Regions from separate parts of the Rothia mucilaginosa genome, predicted to be linked through region 2. Evidence: predicted binding sites of a transcription regulator. Region 2 holds the regulator's gene; the other holds the start of a gene.
What was found. Region 2 encodes LexA, which represses DNA repair genes until DNA is damaged. Its sites were predicted from a motif close to TCGAACANNTGTTCGA; they were not measured.

Region 1 (10,569 bases), 590 kb from region 2:
ATTGAGATTGCGCAGCTGACCCAGCTCGCCATGAAGGTTCTGCGTGAGGTGTCGCATAATGACGGCTTCAACATTGGCATGAATCAGGGCAAGGTGGGCGGCGCGGGCATTGCTGATCACCTGCATCAGCACATTCTGCCGCGCTGGAGTGGGGACACGAACTTCTTGCCGATTATTGCTCACACCAAGACCATGTCCCGCACGCTGGATGATATGCGTGTGGCTATTGCGGAGGGGTTTGCGCGCCTCAGCTAGACAGCCCGGACTAAATATCCCGGACTAGATAGCCCAGTCTAGATAGTCCGGCGACCCGGTTTGGTAGCTTGGTGAGCTTGAAAATCTGCACCCACTACTTCAATTTGCTAACCAGTGCAGAAAAAACTTGCTTCATAAATGCGTAGATTAGGCGGTCGACGCGTATTTGAATGATGTTATGCCCCTTGGATATGGCAAAGTTTTAACTGCAGCGACGCTGCGGGGAAGCTTCCAGCTTCCATGAACACCGCACAGCTCACCGAAAAATAGCGGTCACCGATCGCTTTCGGGCTTGGCAGGGGAAGCACCCTGCATCAACCACAGAGGTCAGCGCCTCAACTGAGAACCCACCCCGCCGTGCGTGAATGTGCGGCAACACTGCGAGGGGTGCGGATCAGAGTGAAGGCTGCTGGCCTCTTTTGCGCCCCGCGGACGTGCCCCGAGGATGTGCGGCGGGAATGCGCGGAGTGTCTGGGGTGTGCCAAATATTTGGGGGCGCACAACGAACCCGCCAGAGCCGTGAGATGTGCCAGCACTGGATGCGCCAGACCCGCTAGAGTGGAATGCTATGGACTACCCCAACCTGCTTGAGACTGCTTTCGACGAGTTCACTGCCGCGCCTGCTGTAACTACTGCGCCTGCTGTAACTACTGTGCCCGCCGCCGGTAATGAAGCCGGTGCCGCCGGTGATTCTGCAGGCGCACCGCGGCTGCTCATCTGGAGGCAGATCCGCTGGTCCAATCGCCGCCCGCTCATTGAGGTGGAACCTGTCGTGCCTGTAAGTGGTGGAGCCATTGGCGGGGCCGCTGAAGGAGCTCATCACCGGGCATCTCAAGCGGCGGGGGAGAGCGCCCCTATCCAGGAAAGTAGCTCCGCGCAGCTTGGCGTTCCGAGCGGGGTGCGCATCCAGATTCCGTTGACTCCCGGCGCCTACCTGGGGTTGCGTATTCCGCGCGATAGCGAGGGTGAACTCTACCGCTACTGTGCCGGCTACACTACCGGCGTAAGTGGTGATGCCGCCCCCAACGCCGCCTCCGAATCCACCTCCGAATCTGGGGGAGTCTTCGCCGGAATCCGCCGCGTACCCTGCCCCGAGGGCACCCGCATCCAGCGTGGCCAGCAGTGCCCGCGCTGCACCGCCCGCGACGAGTTCACCGCCCTGCACAGCGCGCACCTGTACCCCGGAACGCTCACCGAATCCATGCGCGCCTACGCCATGCTGGAGCACCGCCTCTACATCGCGACGTTCCCGGACGGCACGCACAAGGTCGGCACGAGCTCCCTGCATTCGACCCCGCGCCGCCTGGATGAGCAGGCGGTCGCTACCGCCACCTACATTGCTCTCGCGCCCGACGGTCTGGCCATTCGCCGCGCCGAAGATGCCGTGACCGCCCTCGCGAAGATTCCGCAGGTCAAGCAGGTGGCGAGCAAGTACCGCGCCTGGACGAACCCGCTACCTGGCGCGCAGCTTCGCTCTGCTCATCAGGAGGCGGTCGCCCGCGCCCGCGAAGCGCTCGCCGAACTGGCGCGCACCGAGCCGGAGGTGCCGCTCACCGCCCTGGATGAGCCGTGGATTCCGTCGCTCGCCATGAACCGCCCGTATGCGGCTCTGCGGGCGCAGTCGCCCGAGCCTCTGGCACCGTGTGATTCTGGTCTGGGCGATTCCGGCACCGAGAGCGGGGCGGCTGGCTTCTTCTGCACGGGCGCGGCGGGCCAGTTTTTGAGCGCCCACACCGGCGATGCTGACGCGGCGTTCCTGGTGAATACTGCCGCCTGGCGGAATGTGCTGGTGGAGCCCGCGCAGGAGTTCACGCGGGTGCGGGTACAGGGCTCGCTGTTCTAGCTACCCCAGCACCCCGCCCCGTCCGGCATGAGCGAACGAGTCCCGGCGGACCATTCAGCCGTTGGCGTGCGTGTACTAAAATGGTAAGCATGTCCAAACCCCTCATTCGTCTTCTCGGCCAGGGCGTACGCGCCGCGACTAAGCTTCGCGGTGGCGGCTCCGCCTTCCCCGGCCTTGTCATGGAAAAATTGCACCCCGACTTCGTCGCTGAAGAGCTTGCGAAGCTGCCCTACGGCGTGGTTGTTGTCTCCGGCACGAACGGTAAGACCACCACCACGAAGATGGCTGTGCAGCTGCTTGAAGCTCAGGGTCTGAAGGTTTTCACTAACCGCACCGGTTCGAACTTTGTGCGCGGTGTTGCCGCGGCACTGCTGGGCGAGATGACTCTCGGCGGCAAGCTTGACGCTGATATCGCTGTGCTTGAGCTGGATGAGGCGCACGCCGTGCACTTCGTCAAGGCTGTCAAGCCCGACTACGCTCTGCTGCTGAACGTTCTGCGTGACCAGCTGGACCGCTTCGGTGAGATTGACACGACCCGCCGCATGCTGGCGACCGTCGCCTCCGCAACGACCGGCACCGTGGTGCTCAACCGTGAGGATCCGCGCATCCGCTCCCTCGCTGAGAACGTGCAGCCGGGCGTGACCGTCAAGTACTACGGCCTGGATGAGTCCCTGCGCTCGTACTTCCCCTCGGACGATGAGATGCGCGGCGGCACCGTCGCGAAGGCAACCCTGCCCGATGCAGACGTCACCCTGACCGCGTTCTCCGGCACCTCCGCAACCTTCGACCTGGCGGGTGTGGAGCGAGTCGGCGAGATTAACCTCTACGGAATTTACAACATCTTCAACGCGGCAGGCGCTATGGCGCTGACCCGCGCCGTCATGGGCGAAAAGCTCAACGAAGATAAGCTCATCGCGGAGCTGGCGAAGATTACCCCCGCCTTCGGTCGCGGTGAGACCCTGAACGTGAACGGCCGCCCGCTGCAGCTGCTGCTCGTGAAGAACCCGAGCGGTTTCCGCCTGTCTCTGGCGAGCGCGAACGCTGACGACTACGCCACCATGATCACGATTAACGACCAGTACGCTGACGGTCGTGACGTGTCCTGGCTGTGGGATGTCGACTTCGACAGCTTGAAGAAGACCGGCGTGCAGATGGTTTCGGGTGTGCGCGCCTGGGATATGGCGCTGCGCCTGGATCATGACGGCGTGAAGGTTGACGAGGTCAACGAGAACCTCGCCGATGCGCTCAAGGGCTTCATTGCCTCCAGCGGTAACGCGCCCATGCGTATTTTCTGCACCTACACCGCAATGCTGGCTCTGCGTGAAGAGCTCGCAAAGATCACTGACGTTGAGAGGGTCTCCTAATGACGGCAACTCACACTTTTGAGGGCACCCCCGCGGCAGGCCCGAATAACGGTAAGACTCTGCGTATTCTGCAGCTGTACCCGCTCGACATGAACATTTACGGCGACTGGGGCAACACCCTGGCGTTGGCTCGTCGCGCGCAGGCACACGGCTTTGACGTGCAGATTCTGGACCACAACCCCGGTCAGCCCTTCCCGGAGGATGTTGACATTATTCTGGGTGGCGGCGGCCAGGATTCCGGTCAGTCCGTGATTCAGGACGACCTGCACGCGAACGGTGACACGCTGCGCTCGCTGGCTGAGGATGGCGTGCCGATGCTCGTCATTTGTGGCCTGTACCAGTTGTTCGGCAAGGAGTTCCGCACCCGTGAGGGTGAGGTGCTGAAGGGCATCGGAATTTTTGATGCGCACACGGTTGGCGGCGATGACCGCCTGATTGGCAACATTGTTGAGGAGTCTGAGGAGTTTGGCACCGTGATTGGTTTTGAGAACCACTCGGGTCTGACTTACCTGGGCCCCGGCTGCACCCCGCTGGCTACCGTCACCAAGGGTGAGGGCAACAACGTGACCGACTCGCATGAGGGTGCGCGCGTGCACAATGTGATTGGCACTTACCTGCACGGTTCGCTGCTGCCGAAGAACCCGAAGATTTCGGACTACCTGATTGAGCAGGCGGCTAAGCGTAAGTTTGGCGAGTTCACGCCGAACACTATTGACGACTCGCTGGTGGAGAAGGCACGCGCTTCGGCTGCGTCCCGCCCCCGCTAGCATCCTTCCGGGTGGTGGCGTGCACTTTCTGAGGTGGTGTGCGCCTCCGCTACGGTATAGTTATGTGAGTACAGTACGGTGCGTGGGACGTTTCGCCGTGTCCGCACAGAGGTTTTGACTAAGGGAGATACGAATGTCCGGTCACTCTAAATGGGCGACTACTAAGCACAAGAAGGCTGCTATCGACGCTAAGCGCGCGAAGGCTTTCGCGAAGTTCATTAAGGCAATTGAAGTTGCAGCACGTATGGGCGGCGCTGATATTGCTGGTAACCCCGCTCTTGACCTGGCTGTGTCGAAGGCGAAGAAGAACTCCGTTCCTAACGACAACATTGACCGCGCAATCAAGCGTGGCGCTGGCCTGACCGGTGAGACCATTGACTACACCGAAATCATGTACGAAGCACGCGGCCCGCAGGGTACCGCTCTGTACATTGAGTGTCTGACCGATAACCGTAACCGTGCGGCGTCTGAGGTTCGCCTGGCTGTGACCCGTAACGGCGGCACCATGGCTGACCAGGGTTCGGTTGCGTTCCTGTTCGAGCGTAAGGGCGTTGCTGAGGTCACCAAGACTGACGGTCTGACCGAGGATGACGTTCTGATGGCTGTTCTGGATGCAGGTGCCGAAGAGGTTCTGGACGAGGGCGACGTGTTCACCGTTGTTTCCGCAGCGACCGACCTGCCCGAGATTCGTAAGGCACTGGACGAGGCTGGCCTGGAGTACAACAACGACGACCCGGTCTTCCGCCCGACCATGCAGGTTGACCTGGACGCTGAGGGTGCTAAGAAGTTCATGAAGCTGGCAGACGCTATTGAAGAGCTCGACGACGTTCAGAACGTCTACTCGAACGCTAACGTTTCTGCTGAGGTTATGGCAGAGCTGGAAGCTGAGTAATCGCTCGGATTCTGAATATCTGATGCTTGAAGAAGCCGCTCCTTTAATCGAGCCGCCGTAGGGTGGCTGGTTGGGGGAGTGGCTTCTTAGCGTCTTGGGGATGTTCACGTGTGGTGACTGGTCTTGCGGTGACTAATCTCGTGGCGTGCCCCGGTGCCGGGTGCTAGGATTCTGAAGGGCTAGAATCTAGAGATTCTCTAGGGAGTTTGTCGAAAGGGGAGATGATGGCTGCCGCTCAACCTGCCGCACGCGATAGCATGCGTGAGAACCGCGCCGCCACCGCCGTGGAGCGTGTGCCGGGGGCTACCCGCATCATGGGTGTTGACCCGGGCCTGACCCGTTGCGGTTTCTCTATGCTCGATATGACCGCCGACCGTAAGGCGCACTTCGTGAACGTGGGTGTTGCCGGCACAATCCCGGCGGAGTCCCTGGACCAGCGTATTCTCTGGATTTTCAACGCCGCCTCCCACTGGCTCGACACCTACAAGCCGGATGCCCTGGCGATTGAGCGTATCTTCGCTCAGGAGCAGGTGAACACGGTGATTGGTACGGCGCATGCTTCGGGCGCGGTGATTTCTGCGGCGGCGATGCGCGGCGTGCCGGTGTTCTTCCATACCCCTTCGGAGGTGAAGGCGGCGGTGACCGGTAGCGGCCGCGCCGATAAGGCGTCGGTGGGTCGCATGGTGACCCGCATTTTGGGGCTGGATTCTATGCCGAAACCCGCCGATGCTGCCGATGCCCTGGCGATTGCGATTTGTCACGGTTGGCGTGGCGGCGGCATCGGTTCGGGTATCAATATGTCCGCTCAGACGCAGACTCACCAGGGTTCACGCCCGGCGCAGGCTCGCCGCGGTGGGTCATTGACTCCGGCGCAGCGTGCCTGGATGGAGGCGGAGGCGCGCGCGCGCCGCTAGAGGTGCCTTTGTGGGCCTTTGCGCCCCTGCCGCTGGTTCGCGTATATTCGCTAAAAAGTTCGAATATATGCTTGATTTCAGAAGAAATATTCTAATATACTTGTAGTGTCTCCCTGTCGAACTGAGGGAGTGTGTTCTGTGGGTGCCGGAGTGCCCGGTGCCCTCACACTGCCGCGAGCCTCAAACCGGGGGCGCGGTGTTGAAAGGTGGAGAGAAATGATTGCATCCCTGACCGGTCGTGTGGCGCAGGTGGGCCTTGATCATGCGGTGATTAACGTGAACGGTTTCGGCATGCTCGTGTACGCTACTGCGCGTACTCTCTCCAAGCTGCGCACGGGTGAGGAAGCTACCGTGCTGACCACCATGATTGTGCGTGAAGAGTCGATGACTCTCTACGGTTTTTCGGAGCCTGCCGAGCGTGAAGTGTTCGATATGATGCTTTCGGTTTCCGGTATTGGTCCGCGTATTGCGCTGGCGGTGTTGAGTGTTCACACTGCCGCTGAGGTGGAGCGCGCCGTGGCGACCGGTGACGATAAGGCGTTCACGAAGGTTCCCGGTATTGGTCCGAAGGGTGCCCGCCGTATTGTGCTGGAGCTTGCCGGCAAGCTGATTCTCAGCGATGGCCAGACCGATGAGCTGCCGCTGAGCCAGGGCATTGTCTGGAAGCCGCAGGTGCTTGACGCTCTCACTTCCCTGGGCTGGAGTGAGAAGGACGCTTCCGCCGCTATTGACGCTTATGTGCAGCACAACCCTGCCGCAGAGACCGAGCCGGTGGGTGTGGCTCTGCGCGGTGTGCTCGCCTCCTTGGGTACTCAGAACACGGTGGGCCGCCACTAAGCGGCGCGCCCCGTTCGATGTATCCCACTCAAACTTTTGTGAAAGAAGAATTCTATGAGCCAGAATCCCTATGAGCCGCAGCCCGCGGCGTCCCTGGTTTCCGGCGGGTATTTTCCCGGTCAGGTGCCCGGAACTCAGGCGTCTTCAGCTTCCGCCCAGCGCCTCGTGGCGATGGAAGAAGAGCCTGAAGAGAAGATGATTGAGGCGGCACTGCGCCCTAAGTCCCTGGATGACTTTGTGGGTCAGCGCCGTGTGCGTCAGCAGCTGTCCCTGGTGCTGGAGGCTTCGAAGATGCGTGGCCGTAGCGCCGACCACGTGTTGCTGTCGGGCCCTCCCGGTCTGGGTAAGACCACTCTCGCAATGATTATTGCGGCAGAGATGGAGGCGCCGCTGCGCATCACCTCCGGCCCGGCGATTCAGCATTCGGGTGATTTGGCGGCGATTCTGTCTTCGCTGACTCCCGGTGAGGTTTTGTTCCTGGATGAGATTCACCGTATGAGCCGCCCGGCTGAGGAAATGCTCTACATGGCAATGGAAGATTTCCGTGTGGACATTGTGGTCGGTAAGGGCGCGGGTGCGACCTCCATTCCGTTGGAGCTGCCGCAGTTCACCCTGGTCGGTGCGACGACCCGTGCGGGTCTGCTGCCCGGGCCTCTGCGTGACCGCTTCGGATTTACCGGTCACCTGGAGTTCTACTCGGTGGAGGAGCTTGAGCTGGTGCTTCGCCGTAGTGCGGGTCTGATGGACATGCAGATTACCTCCGAGGGCTTCACCGAGATCGCCGGTCGTTCCCGCGGCACGCCGCGTATTGCGAACCGTCTGCTGCGCCGTGTGCGTGACTGGGCGCTGGTGAACGGCGTGGACCGCATCAAAGCGCGTGATGCCGCAACCGCGCTGGACATGTACGAGGTGGATTCGCGCGGCCTGGACCGTCTGGACCGTGCCGTGCTGGAGGCGCTGATTTACAAGTTCGGCGGCGGCCCGGTGGGTCTGTCCACCCTCGCCATTGCGGTGGGTGAAGAGACTGAGACCGTGGAGACGGTTGCCGAGCCGTACCTGGTGCGTGAGGGCCTGATTGGTCGTACTCCACGCGGTCGTGTGGCTCTGCCCGCGGCGTGGGAGCACCTCGGCTTGGAAGCGCCGGAGATTCAGCTCTAGGCCCGCATCAGCTCTAGACCCGCACCAGCTGATAACACAGCAGTTGATGACACAGTAGTAGCCCGTGGGAGGTAGCAACAACCTCCCGCGGGCTTCTCTGTAGGCGCTGTCGGGCTCAGCAGGCTCTATCGGGCTCTGCCGGGCTTCATTGGGGACAGAAAATTACGCCGAGAGAGTCCAAAACTCAGGTTAACCTCACAAAAATGCTGGTTCGGGTCACTAAAGCTCAAGCTCTCGCGTAGGATGGATACGTACTGTATCTACGATTCCACACCTTCTGGTACGCTCAACCCTCGCGGTGAGCGGCACGGGTGCGGATGTGAAAGTGAGACCATGGATTTTAACCTCCTGATTATGTTTGCCATGATGGCGCTGCTGGCATGGATGATGTTCTCTGCGCAGAAGCGTCAGCGTAAGCAGATGGAGGAGCTGCAGGCAATGCGACGTGCGCTCGTCCCTGGTGATCAGGTGATGACTGCTTCCGGCGTCTATGGCACCGTTGTCAGCACTGACCTTGAGAACAACAAGCTGCAGCTTCAGATTGCAGAGGGCGTTGTGATTACTGCGTCCATGAACGCGATCCTGAACCTTGTTGAGGAGGAAGCCCCCGCAGCGCCCCTGACCGAGGACGTGTACGAGGCTACCGCATCCGAAGCTCCCGCTTCCGATACCTCTTCTGATACTGCTAAGTAATTCAGAGCGTATGAGCCCGGCGCCCATGAGCGGCGTCGGGTTTTCGCGTTACGGAATCTGTAGAACACTCAATACTATTCACACGAAGAAGGAACATTATGGCTAAGCGTTCACCGCTTGCAGCCGCGCGAGGGGCGCTCCTCTCGATGGTCCTGCTCATGGTTGTTATGGCTGCCGGTATTTTCGGTAGCACCTACTCGGGAGGTTCTTGGGCACCGAAGCTCGCCCTGGACCTTTCGGGTGGTACTCAGATGATTCTTTCTCCGAAGGTCAATGGCTCTTCGGACGGGAACGTCACCCAGGAGCAGTTGAACCAGGCGGTTGAGATTATTCGTCAGCGCGTTGATGGTGCCGGCGTTTCGGAGGCGGAGGTTACCACCTCCTTCGGCTCGGGTAATAACGTGGTTGTTTCGGTTCCCGGAACGATTAGCGCTGAGACTCGTCAGCTGATTCAGGCGTCTGCAAATATGACGTTCCGCCCGGTGCTGCTTTCTGGTGCCGGTACTGCGGTGGCTGAGGACGCCCGCACTGCGGACGATAAGCTGCCCAAGCCCTCCGCGGAACCGACTAATGGTTCGGACCGCAACTGGATTACTGCGGACCTGTACAAGCAGTACGAGGCGAAGGACTGCACCGCGGCACGTAATGAGGACGCCGATAGTGCCGACCCGACTAAGCCGATGGTGGCGTGTTCCACTGACGGTAAGGAGAAGTACATTCTGGGTCCTGTGGAGCTGAGCGGTAGCGATATTTCTACCGCAAGCCATTCGCAGGAGACGAGCGGTCAGGGCGTGACGACGGGCCGTTGGGCTGTGAACATTCAGTTCAACGATGCTGCCCGTGAGAAGTTCCAGAACATTACTTCTCGCCTGAACGCGATTCGTGCGCAGAACGCAAATGATCCGCGTGCCCGCTTCGCGATTCTGCTGGACGGCAAGGTGCTGTCCTCCCCGGTGTCGCAGGCTGTGATTTCTGATGGTAAGCCGCAGATTACCGGTAACTTCACCGAGCAGGAAGCGAAGGCTCTCGCCGATCAGCTCAAGTACGGTGCCCTGCCGATTAGCTTCACGATCCAGTCGGAGCAGCAGATTTCTGCGACCCTGGGTTCGGAGCAGCTGCGTGTGGGTCTGCTGACCGGTCTTATTGGTCTGCTGCTGGTGTTTGTGTACTCGCTGTTCCAGTACCGTCTGCTGGGTTTTGTCACGATGATGTCGCTGATTGTGGCTGGCATTATTTCGTATGAGGCGATTGCGCTGCTGGGTTGGGCGTTGAACTACCGCCTGTCTCTGGCTGGTGTGGCGGGTCTGATTGTGGCGATTGGTGCTACGGCTGACTCGTTCATCGTCTACTTTGAGCGTATCCGTGATGAGATCCGTGCGGGCCGCACAATCCCGTCGGCGGTGAACCACGGTTGGCAGCGCGCATCCCGCACTATCTTGGCGTCGAAGGCTGTGAACCTGCTGGCTGCTGTGGTGCTGTACGTGGTGTCGGTTGGTTCGGTGAAGGGCTTCGCGTTCACCCTTGGTTTGACGGCGATTGCTGACCTTGTGGTCGTGTACCTGTTCACCCACCCGATGCTGACCCTGCTGGCGAATACCCGCTACTTCGGTGAGGGTCACCGCCACTCGGGCCTGTCGCCTGAGTCGCTGGGCGCTACGCCGCTGTACCGTGGTGCCGGTCGCCTCCGCAGCCCGGAGGAGAAGCAGTTGAGCATTGCTGAGCGTCGCCGTGCAGAGCGTGCCGCCGCTGAGGCTGACGAGTCTGCTTCTGATGAGAAGAAGGAGAGCTAAGCATGGCTACCGATGTGAAACCTAATGCTTTTGCCCGCTTCGGTAATGACCTGCAT
Region 2 (10,569 bases):
GAAGAAACTCCGCACCCAGCTCACCAGATCCCACCGGGCAGAACTGCACCGCCGTCAGCGGGCCGTTCTCAACCGCCGCAATATAGGCAGGCTCGGTGACAGTCCACGTCACCGCCGGCGGGGCAATATATTCAATGCTCTGATCAAAAGCCCACTCAAAAACGCCGTGCTCAGATTTGAACTGAGCCTCACCCTCAAGACCCTTGAGCAGCGCACTATCGGAGGAAGAACGAAGGACAGAAGCACCGGGCACCAGGTCGCGGGTAGAAAGCTCCACGCTCTCGCCGGGCCACTCCCCCATGCACTGCACCTGAATCTGCCCCATCTGCGGATGCTTCACCGTCACCGAGTCGAAGAGGCAGCTCAACGCTGCACCGGCAACCAACACCGGACGACCGCCAGCCACACGGCGACCAATCACGCGCTCAGCGTCCTTAGCTTTCAGGTCTTCGTACGCTTCAAGAGAGCTCGCACCGCCGGTCACCACCATGCCGTCAGCCTCACGCAACTGATCGGGCACAGCGGTCAAGATAACGTCCGCCCCCGCATCCTGAAGAAGCTTCACCAGGGCACCACGAGTTCCGGGTTCCCCCAAAACGGCAACCACAGGACGAGCAGTCTGAGCACTCTGTGCAGATTCAGTTTTGACGGGTGTGGGTTCAACGGGAACAGGCATCGGTGCGCTCCTAGTTCATAGGCTCAAGAATTCGACTCAAGCGCTCTAGCTTGAGAGATAGAGGATTCGGAGTCAAGACATCAACCTCACGCAGAAGCCAACCACACACGGGTCCGTGCTTAGCGCTGAGGCTGAGGAATTTCCAGACGCTGACCGGCATCAACAGAGGTGCTGGTCAACGAGTTCAACTCCATAATACGAACCACAGTATCACGGGTGTCACCCTGCGGATCCACCGCCTGAGCAATATCCCACAGGGTCTCACCGTGCTTGACCACAACGACGGTTCGAGTCACCGAAGCGTTCTCCATGGAAGCAGAAGCCGCCGGGCCAAAGAAGCTAATAGCGCCGAGCACAATCAGCGCCGCCAAAGTCAGCAGAGGCAGCCCCTTCAGGAAACCGCGCGGGGTGCCAAGACGACGAATAGAAGCGGGAACCTCGCGCAGAAGCTCGCCACCCTTAGCCAGAAGAACACTCTTCACGCTGGGCGCCTGCGCATCAGAAGCAGCCTGCGCACCAGAAGCTACAGAGCGAACCGGCGCCTGAATAGAAGCAGCAGGGGTAGAAGCAACGGGGGTAGCAACGCCGGGAGCTTGGGTAGGCTGAGCTACCTGCGCAGGACGGGGTGCATGAGCCGCACGAGAAGAGCGAACAGACTGCGAAGACGCAGGCACACGAGAACGCCCCTGCGCGGTACGGACAGCCGTGTTGCGGGCGGGTGCGGTGCGGGCGGGGTGAAGTACCACCAAACCTGCCGGAAGGTGTGCAGAAGTGCCACGAGAAGCAAGAGGTGCTGCAGTAGTCATTGTGGTTCCTTTCTCTCAGCTCTCCCCGGGGTTACCCCGCGGGTCTAGCAATGCCGAGCGATACCCGCTCGGAGGTCCTAGTTGAGTGATAACTATGGAGTGGTGATTGTTAAGCGATAACTAGTGGATAGCTATTCTCTAGTTAGGTCAGAGCGTCGGGTGCACCGGGTTAGAGGCACAGGGTTGCCCCGGAACCCCATCCCCTGCGCTCTCTCCTCGCCAGATGCCCTCTAGAGCATCCGGGGTAGATCATGCGAAGAGAGAAGCAGAGGATTCGAATACATTCGAACACTCATTCACTCTCCTCTCCCGAAAGACTCCGGGTCGAATCTTCGAATATTTTTCGAACATTCGCCCGTAAATCCTGAATTTCAGGAGAGATTCAAGAGTATATACGAACTCTTGTTCTAAAGTCTAGCAGAGATGTACTAAAAATTTCTTCGAGTTTCGAAGAAAAAATCTAGAATATTTGTTTGAGTTTTTCGGTGTAGTGTTCTACACTGGTGTCAAGAGACGTTCCACACGCTCCTGATGAGTCCTACTCACAGCAGGTTTCTGTACCCGTTACAGCTTGGTTCTGTATCGAGTGCAGGTGCCGCTGGCTGAGTTTTATAGGGCGGAGGCGCATACTCGTTGCCTGTGTATCGCTCCGGTATCGCTCCGGCACGGATAGAATTCCTCCACCCCCTGACGAGATAAGACCCATTTCGGCAGAACCCCAAAAAATTTTTAGGACACCATCAGAAAACGTGTGAAGCACCCATCCGTGCCCCGACCGGACTGTGGCTCAGACAGACTGCAGAGACCGGAATACAGAAATCGGGGCACAGACCGAAGGAAAAGAAATGGCAACAGCACCCCGTCCGGCGCTGACCGCGCGCCAGCAGAAGATTCTTGACGCGATCCGCACCGAGATTGAACAAAAGGGTTACCCGCCGTCCATGCGCCAGATTGGTGACATGGTGGGTCTTGCGTCCCTGTCCTCGGTCACTCACCAGCTCGGTCGCCTCGAGACCATGGGCTACATTCGCCGCGACCCCAAGCTCCCCCGCGCTATTGAGGTGTTGGATGAGAACGGCGTCGGCATCCACGGTAGCGCTTCCTCTTCCCTGCCCGAGCTGCCGAACTTCGAAGTCGGCGATGAAGACCTCGTACCCGTTCCCCTGGTTGGACGAATTGCAGCGGGCGGTCCCATTACCGCCGAGCAGTCCGTGGAGGATGTGCTCGCCCTGCCCCGCCAGCTGGTCGGTAGCGGCAAGCTCTTCATGCTCAAGGTCAAGGGCGATTCTATGATTGACGCCGCAATCTGCGACGGCGACTGGGTGGTTGTCCGCGAGCAGCACACCGCAGACAACGGCGATATCGTTGCTGCGCTACTCGACGATGAAGCAACCGTGAAGGTGTTCCGTCAGGTCGACGGCCACACCTGGCTCATGCCGCGCAACTCCAACTACGAGCCGATTATGGGCGACCGCGCAACCGTCATGGGTAAGGTCGTCTCCGTGCTGCGTAGTCTTTAGAAGATGTAGTCTCTAGAAGACGCTGGCTCTAAATAGCACAGCCTCTAGAAGACATCACCGTTAGGGCTTTGAGCTCTATATAGAAATCACCCCGGTGATACGTGAAGGTTCACGTATCACCGGGGTGATTTCTATATGTCCAAATTTATATGTCCAAAGCGGGGCGGTGGTGTCAGGAATGGACCCTGCCCGAGCTAACGCTCAATACTCGCTGAAAGACGAGCCAGTGCACCAATGACGGCTGCCTTATTCTGCGTCGACCACATCGGCGGCATCGCCTTCATCAAGAAACCGCCGTAGCGTTTAGTCGCCACACGAGAATCCAGCACAGCCACCACGCCGCGGTCAGACACCGAACGGATTAGGCGACCCGCGCCCTGCGCCATACGAATCGCCGCGTGGTGAGCAGAAACCGCCATAAAGCCGTTACCGCGGTGACGGTTCACCGCCTCCGTACGAGCCTGCGCAATCGGGTCATCCGGGCGCGGGAACGGAATGCGGTCCATCACCACCAGGCGGCAAGAGTCGCCGGGAACGTCCACGCCCTGCCATAGGCTCATCGTTCCGAACAGGCATGAGTCGATGTCCTCGCTGAACTCCTCCACCAGGGCCTTGAGCGAAGACTCTCCCTGTAGAAGAATGTTCAGGTCACTATGCTCACGCATGTACTCGGCGGCACGCTCAGCGGCACGCTTCGAAGAGAACAGGCCCAGGGCGCCGCCCTCCGACGCCTCGCACAGCTCACGTAGACGCTCCAGCTGACCCTCGTGCACACCAAATCCCGGAGGCTTCAAATCTCCGGCAACATACATGATGCCCTGCTTGCGGTAGTCGAACGGCGAACCCACATCGATGCTCGTCCAGCGCGGCGCGCCCTCACCCTGCAGTCCCAGGGCACCGGCTGCAACGTCAAAAGAGTCACCCACCGTCAGGGTCGCACTCGTCAGAATCACGGTGCGATCAGCGAACAAGCCGTCACGCAGCTGCAGGCCAACGCTCAACGGAGCGATATTCAGGGTCGCCGGGTCGGTGTCGGAAGCAGCCACATAGCGGCCGTTCTCCCAGCCGCCCTGACGAGAAATCCACAGGACGTCCTGCTCGCCCGAAGCCTCCAGAATGCGGCTACTCATATCGTGTACCTCAGAGACACGCGAGCGCGCCATCTGCAGGCCGGCGTCAACGTCCTGACCGTCCGGTTTTGTATCGGACAGGGCAGTGCGGGCGGCATCGTTGACCGCAGAAATAGCGGTCAAAAGGCGACCGTCCAGGCCCTTCAGCAGGCCCTCGGCAAGACCCTCGAAAGCGGTCTCCAGGGTGCCAGCTGCCATTTCCAGCGCGCCGGAATCAGCCTTCGAATGCTTCTTCACGCTACGTGCCGCACGGCGAACCATCGCAACCGTCAAAGAACCAGACACGGCGCCGGTCACGCGGTCCACCAACTCATGAGCCTCATCAATAATGACCGTCTCATGCTCGGGCAGAACCTTCATGCCTTCAAAAGCGTTAATCGCCAGCAGGGCGTGGTTCGTGATGACAATGTCAGCCTCAGCGGCACGGCTACGCGCCATCTCACTAAAGCACTCTTCCACCAGCGGGCAGCGGCGGCCCAGACACTCAGCGGCACTGACCGACACCTGAGCCCAGGCGCGGTCAGAGACGCCGGGCTTCAACTCGTCACGGTCGCCGGTCTCCGTGCGGTCAGCCCACTCGCGTAGGCGCACCACTTCCTCACCCACGCGGGAGGTCGAAGAAGGCATGTCAAAGAGAGCATCCGGTTCGTCTTCCGGGTAGCCGCCCTCCAGCTTGTGCAGGCAGAGGTAGTTATTGCGGCCCTTGAGCAGAGCCACCTGCGCCTGCGACTCCGGGCGCGGCTCCAGCGCTTGCAGAAGACGCGGAATATCGCGGTTCACGATCTGCGCCTGCAGGGCGAGGGTCGCCGTCGCAACCACAATCGGCTGGTCCGACTCCCCCACCCGCGCCAGGGCAGGAACCAGGTAGCCCAGGGACTTACCGGTACCGGTACCCGCCTGCACCAGCAGATGACGCTGAAGTTCAAGAGCCTGCGCCACATGCGCCACCATGGTGCGCTGACCGGCACGGTTCTGACCGCCGGTGGCGGCAACCGCCTCGTCCAACAGAGTCAGGGCATCCTTCGCACCGGGCAGGGTCTCAAGCTCCTGCCCGGTGAATCGGGTGCCGTCGGTTGCCGGTCCGGGTACGGTTCCGGGGGCGTTTTTGGGCGCGTTGATGCTCTCGGTCACGCTCATACGCCCCTAGAGAGCCTCAGCGGTAGAGGCCTGCTCGGAAACAGAAGCGGTCGCTTCAGCCAGGGCGTGCGCCTCCGCAAGTTCCTCTTCCAGAACCTCCAGCAGGTCGCCTTCCAGCACATACTCGGACAGTTCGGAGGCGACATCCTCACGGACCAGAGCCACCACGAAGGTGCCGTCCGATACGAAATCGGTGCTCTTAATTTCGGCATCCCACTCGTGCAGGCGCGAAATAATCTCACCGTGCGAGTACGGAATCAGCAGCTTCACCTCAATGGAGGGGCGCGGAATGGTGTCCGCGATCTTCTGCTTCAGCTCCTCAATACCCTCACCGGTGCGCGCCGAAACAATCACGTGCTCCGGCTCGCGCTGACGCATACGCTCCAGCACGAACGGATCGGCGGCATCCGCCTTATTCAGCACAATGATTTCGGGAATATGGCGGGCGTCAACCTCCGCGATAACCTCGCGGACAGCACGAATCTGCCCCTCCGGGTCCGGGTGCGAAGCATCCACCACGTGCAGGATGACGTCAGCGTCAGCGACCTCTTCTAGGGTGGAGCGGAACGCCTCCACCAGCTGGGTCGGCAACGAACGCACGAAACCGACCGTGTCAGAGAGGGTGTAGCCGATACCGTCCGGGGTCTGGGCCTTACGGACGGTCGGGTCCAGGGTCGCAAACAGGGCGTTCTCCACGAGCACGCCGGCATCGGTCAGACGGTTCAGCAGGGAGGACTTACCCGCGTTCGTGTACCCGGCAATAGCAACCGAAGGCACACGGTTACGGCGACGGTTCAGGCGCTTCGTCTCACGCGCCGGCGCCATCGCAGCAATCTCACGCTTAAGCTTCGCCATGCGAGCGCGCAGGCGGCGGCGGTCCATCTCAATCTTGGTTTCACCGGGACCACGCGAACCGATACCCTCACCGGCTGCGGCACGGCCACCCGCCTGACGGGACAGGGACGCACCCCAACCACGCAGACGCGGTAGCATGTACTCCAGCTGAGCCAGCTCAACCTGCGCCTTACCCTCGCGGGACTTAGCGTGCTGAGCGAAAATGTCGAGAATCAGGGCGGTGCGGTCAATGACCTTGACCTTCACGATGTCTTCGAGGGCACGACGCTGCGAGGGAGCCAGTTCGGAGTCGACGATGACGGTGTCGGCGCCGGTCGCCTCCACAATGTCCTTGAGTTCCAGCGCCTTACCTGAGCCGAGGAAGGTGCCGGGGTCCGGCTTGAGGCGGCGCTGAACCAGGCCATCCAGAACCTCGGAACCTGCGGTTTCAGCCAGTGCCGCGAGCTCACGCAGGGAGTTCTCTGCGTCCTCTACGGTGCCTTCAGTCCACAGACCAGCCAGCACCACGCGCTCCAGGCGTAGCTGGCGGTACTCGACCTCGGTGACGTCTTCAAGTTCGGTGGAGAGGTTCGCGATACGGCGCAGTGCGCGGCGCTCAGCGAGATCTTCCTGGTCACCGTCATATTCGGAGTGCTCACGCTGAACGTCAGAAATTTCGCGCGCGCGAGTATCCAGCACACGGCGGCTATTGTTGCCGTGGGTGCTGGAAGAGTTATCGCTGTGATGCGCGGTACCGGCTGCGTCATAAGTAGTGACGGAGGCGGCGGCCTGGGAGCGGCCCAGAACGCGGTCTACGGTGCGGCGTAGCTGCTCATCGCTGGGCAGCTTTTCGGTATCAGATACGGGGGTGTTCTTAGAATTCATACGACTCTAATTCTACCGCCGTTGCCCGCATCAGGTAGGGGGTTCGGTCGCCTGTGCGCTCAGGGCGTGCAAGCTGCCGACCCGCCCCGCGCATACACTGCCCGTGTGCGGCGGGTTCTTGCCCTACCGGTACACTGGATAGCATGAGCGAGCAGCATTATTTCTCTGAAACCCCCGAGACCGAATTCAAGCCCCGCCCCGTGCAGGTGGAGCTTGCAGGCCGCAAGGTCACCGTCACCACAGCTAACGGCATTTTCAGCCCCTCCGGCATTGATAAGGGCACCGCTATTTTGCTGCAGGAAGCACCCGACCCGCAGGGTACACGCATGCTCGACATCGGTTGTGGTTGGGGCCCCATCACCCTGACTTTGGCGATGCTCGCCCCGCAGGCGCAGGTGCACGCGGTGGATGTGAACTCCCGCTCCATTAGCCTGACCGAACGCAACGCCGCCGCTCTCGGCCTGTCCAACGTCACCGTGGGAACCCCCGAGTCGGTTGACCCCGAACTGCGTTTTGACACCATCTGGTCGAACCCGCCGATTCGCGTGGGCAAGGAGGTTCTGCACGAGATCCTGCTGACCTGGCTGCCGTGCCTGGCGCCCGGCGGTGACGCCTACCTGGTGGTTCAGAAGAACCTGGGCTCTGATTCTTTGCAGAAGTGGATGGACGCGCAGCTTGGACAGCTGTACCCCGGCGAGTTTGAGGTGTCGCGCTATGCGACCTCGAAGGGCTTCCGTATTCTGCAGGTGCACCGCTACGAGGACTAAACCTCTGGCGCTCAATGCTCTGGTGCTAAATGCTAAAAACATAAAAGCGGCGGGTATTTTCTGAACGTGTTGTCAGAAAACACCCGCCGCTTTTGTCGATAAAATCTCTGTTCTAAGACTGCTCTATCGCTGCAGACTATCGCAGCACGACGGTCGCAACCATCTGCGCCGGACCAGCCAGAACAACATGCTCCAGGTCGTCCGGACCCAGCACGAAAGTCACCGCGAGGGTACCGCCGGGTACATGCACCAGCCACTCATCAGGTGCTTCCTCGCCGCCCCAGAAACGAGTCGCCGCAGCCGCCGCACACGCGCCGGTACCGCAGGACAGAGTCTCACCCACGCCGCGTTCGTGCACGCGCATACGGATAGCACCCACATGCGCACCGCTCTCAACGTCCAGGTCGACCGGCACCACAAACTCAACGTTCGTACCGTTGACCGGAGCGGGGTTCACCTGAGGCAGGCTGTGCAGGTCCAGGCCGTCCAGCTTACCGTCGGAGCCGAGCATCACCACGGTGTGCGGGTTACCCATCGAAATGGACAGGCCAGCGCGCGGAGTCTTCAGGCCGCGAGCAGACACCAGGCAGTCCTCGCCCCCCTCGCGGGCAGCGTCACCGTGAATGAAGCTCCACGGACCCATATCAATCGCGTAACCATCTTCGGTGCGCGCCACAGTCTTCACGCCCGCACGGGTACCAATCTTGACGGTCTCGCCCACCTCAAGCTCAATCAGGCCCTCAGTGCGCAGGTACTCCACGAACGCACGTACACCGTTGCCGCACATTTCAGCGACAGAGCCGTCACCGTTGCGGTAATCCATGAACCAGACAGCGTCCGGGTGCTCCTCGAGCAGCTTCTGACCCGCGCGGGAGGCGGTGCTGCGGGCAGCACGAATGAAGCCGTCCGCACCAATGCCGAAGTGGCGGTCGCAGGCGCGGGCTACCAACTCGGGGGTGAGGGCAATTTCTGCGTTCTCGTCCGTCAGAAAGATGAAGTCGTTACCGGTGCCGTGACCCTTGGTGAGGGTCAGGCCTGCCAGCTCGCCCCAGATGGAAGGGTTCTCGCTCATATGCTGTCCTTAAAGTTGGTGACCAGTCCGTCTATGATTTTACCGCGCCGACCGGTTCGAAGGGGTATCTGTTCGGTTGCGGCTCGTTATTGTGGTTTATCGGGTGCTTTCGCGGATGATGGCTTCCGCCTCATCTGCAAGGGTGGGTGAGAGCGCATCCAGCCAGTGCACGCGCGGGTCCGCACGGAACCAGGTCAGCTGCCGGCGCGCAAACTGGCGGGTCGCAATGGTCGTATCCTCAATCGCCTGCTCCACGCTGTAGCCCAAATCCTCAAGGGCGCGCGCGAACTGCGCGTAACCAATCGCGCGGGAAGCAGTCTTACCCTCCTGCAGTCCCTGCTCGTTCAGGGTGCGAATCTCATCGAGCAGACCCTGCTCGTGCATCAGCTCCACGCGGCGGTGCAGACGCTCGTGCAGCAGGGCGCGATCCATATCCAGACCAATCTGAATACTCTCCGTCACGTACTCGCGCACCGGCATGAACGCCGAGAACGGGCGACCCGTCACCTCGAACACCTCCAGGGCACGAATAATGCGGCGCTCATCCTTCACGCGCGCAGCCGACTCCGGGTCTACCTCCGCCAGGCGGGCATGCAAAACACCAATACCCTCGGTACGTGCCTGCTCCTCCAGGCGCTCGCGCACCCGCGCATCCGTGCCGGGGAACTCCAACTTATCCAGAGCGGCACGCACATACAGGCCGGAACCACCCACCAGAATCGGGTAGCGGCCACGGCCGCGGATCTGCTCAATCAGCTCACGGCTACGCTCCTGGAATTCCGCCACGGACGCCTCATCCCGCACATCCATAATGTCCAGCAGGTGGTGCGGAACGCCGCGCATCTCCTCCGCAGTGACCTTCGCGGTACCGATATCCATACCCCGGTAGAACTGCATGGAGTCAGCGTTAATGCACTCACCGTTCAGGCGCTGAGCCAGCTCAATGGCGAGCGCGCTCTTCCCGGTGCCGGTCGGGCCCACAATAGCGATAACGGGCAGAGTTTCGGAGATAGTCATGCGCCCCATTCTACCGGTTCCCTCGCCCCCACTTGCGGTGGCGGCAAGAGCCCGAGGAACAGGGCGCATGATTCGTTATAGGTTTTAGGGGCGCAGACCGATGGTCGGCATGCCCAGACCCACCGGCGCACCGGGCACCTGGGTGGTACCGGTACCGCAAGAGTCAGCCTGGGAGCGGTCCCACGCGTCACCGGCGCGGGTGCGGCGCAGCTGGTACTGCTCGGCGGTCGGGTCAGAAATCAGGTGGAAGGAACCAGCCTCGGTAATGGGCACGGTGACCATGTCGCCGGGGCGGGGAGTCTCGCAACCCTCGGGCACCGAGAAGTGCACGAGGCGCTGGTCCGGGCCACGACCGGAGAGGCGGTGAGTCTGGTCCGCCTTACGACCTGCCTCCGCAACGACCATCAGCTCGACGGTCTTGCCGAGCTGCTTGCGGTTCTCCTCGCCGGCGATGCGGTCCTGCAGGGCAATCAGACGCTCGTAGCGTTCCTGCACGACCTCCTTCGGGATCTGGTTCTCCATGGTCGCCGCCGGGGTGCCGGGGCGGATCGAATACTGGAAGGTGAACGCGGAGGAGAAACGAGCCTGCTCCACAACCTTCAGGGTGTCCTGGAAGTCCTCTTCAGTCTCGCCGGGGAAGCCCACAATGATGTCGGTGGTAATCACGGCGTTCGGGATGCGCTCGCGCACCTTGTCCAGAATGTTCAGGAACTTCTTGGAACGGT

Region 1: a site for LexA is predicted at 6,095-6,110, ahead of ruvA (Holliday junction branch migration protein RuvA). Genes of this name have one in related genera too.

Annotation. Positions count from the first base shown of each region.
Region 1 is NZ_AP014938.1:2,061,083-2,071,651, forward strand. It holds gene RM6536_RS08010 (HIT family protein) at 1-255, shown strand, start outside; gene RM6536_RS08015 (hypothetical protein) at 824-2,098, shown strand; gene RM6536_RS08020 (Mur ligase family protein) at 2,179-3,462, shown strand; gene RM6536_RS08025 (type 1 glutamine amidotransferase) at 3,462-4,229, shown strand; gene RM6536_RS08030 (YebC/PmpR family DNA-binding transcriptional regulator) at 4,363-5,121, shown strand; gene ruvC (crossover junction endodeoxyribonuclease RuvC) at 5,346-6,035, shown strand; gene ruvA (Holliday junction branch migration protein RuvA) at 6,252-6,872, shown strand; gene ruvB (Holliday junction branch migration DNA helicase RuvB) at 7,044-8,030, shown strand; gene yajC (preprotein translocase subunit YajC) at 8,364-8,723, shown strand; gene secD (protein translocase subunit SecD) at 8,822-10,513, shown strand; gene secF (protein translocase subunit SecF) at 10,516-10,569, shown strand, end outside.
Region 2 is NZ_AP014938.1:355,445-366,013, forward strand. It holds gene RM6536_RS01325 (imidazole glycerol phosphate synthase) at 1-676, opposite strand, end outside; gene RM6536_RS01330 (LysM peptidoglycan-binding domain-containing protein) at 796-1,482, opposite strand; gene lexA (transcriptional repressor LexA) at 2,328-3,002, shown strand; gene RM6536_RS01340 (ATP-dependent DNA helicase) at 3,197-5,269, opposite strand; gene hflX (GTPase HflX) at 5,276-6,988, opposite strand; gene RM6536_RS01350 (class I SAM-dependent methyltransferase) at 7,132-7,755, shown strand; gene dapF (diaminopimelate epimerase) at 7,892-8,827, opposite strand; gene miaA (tRNA (adenosine(37)-N6)-dimethylallyltransferase MiaA) at 8,924-9,844, opposite strand; gene miaB (tRNA (N6-isopentenyl adenosine(37)-C2)-methylthiotransferase MiaB) at 9,929-10,569, opposite strand, start outside.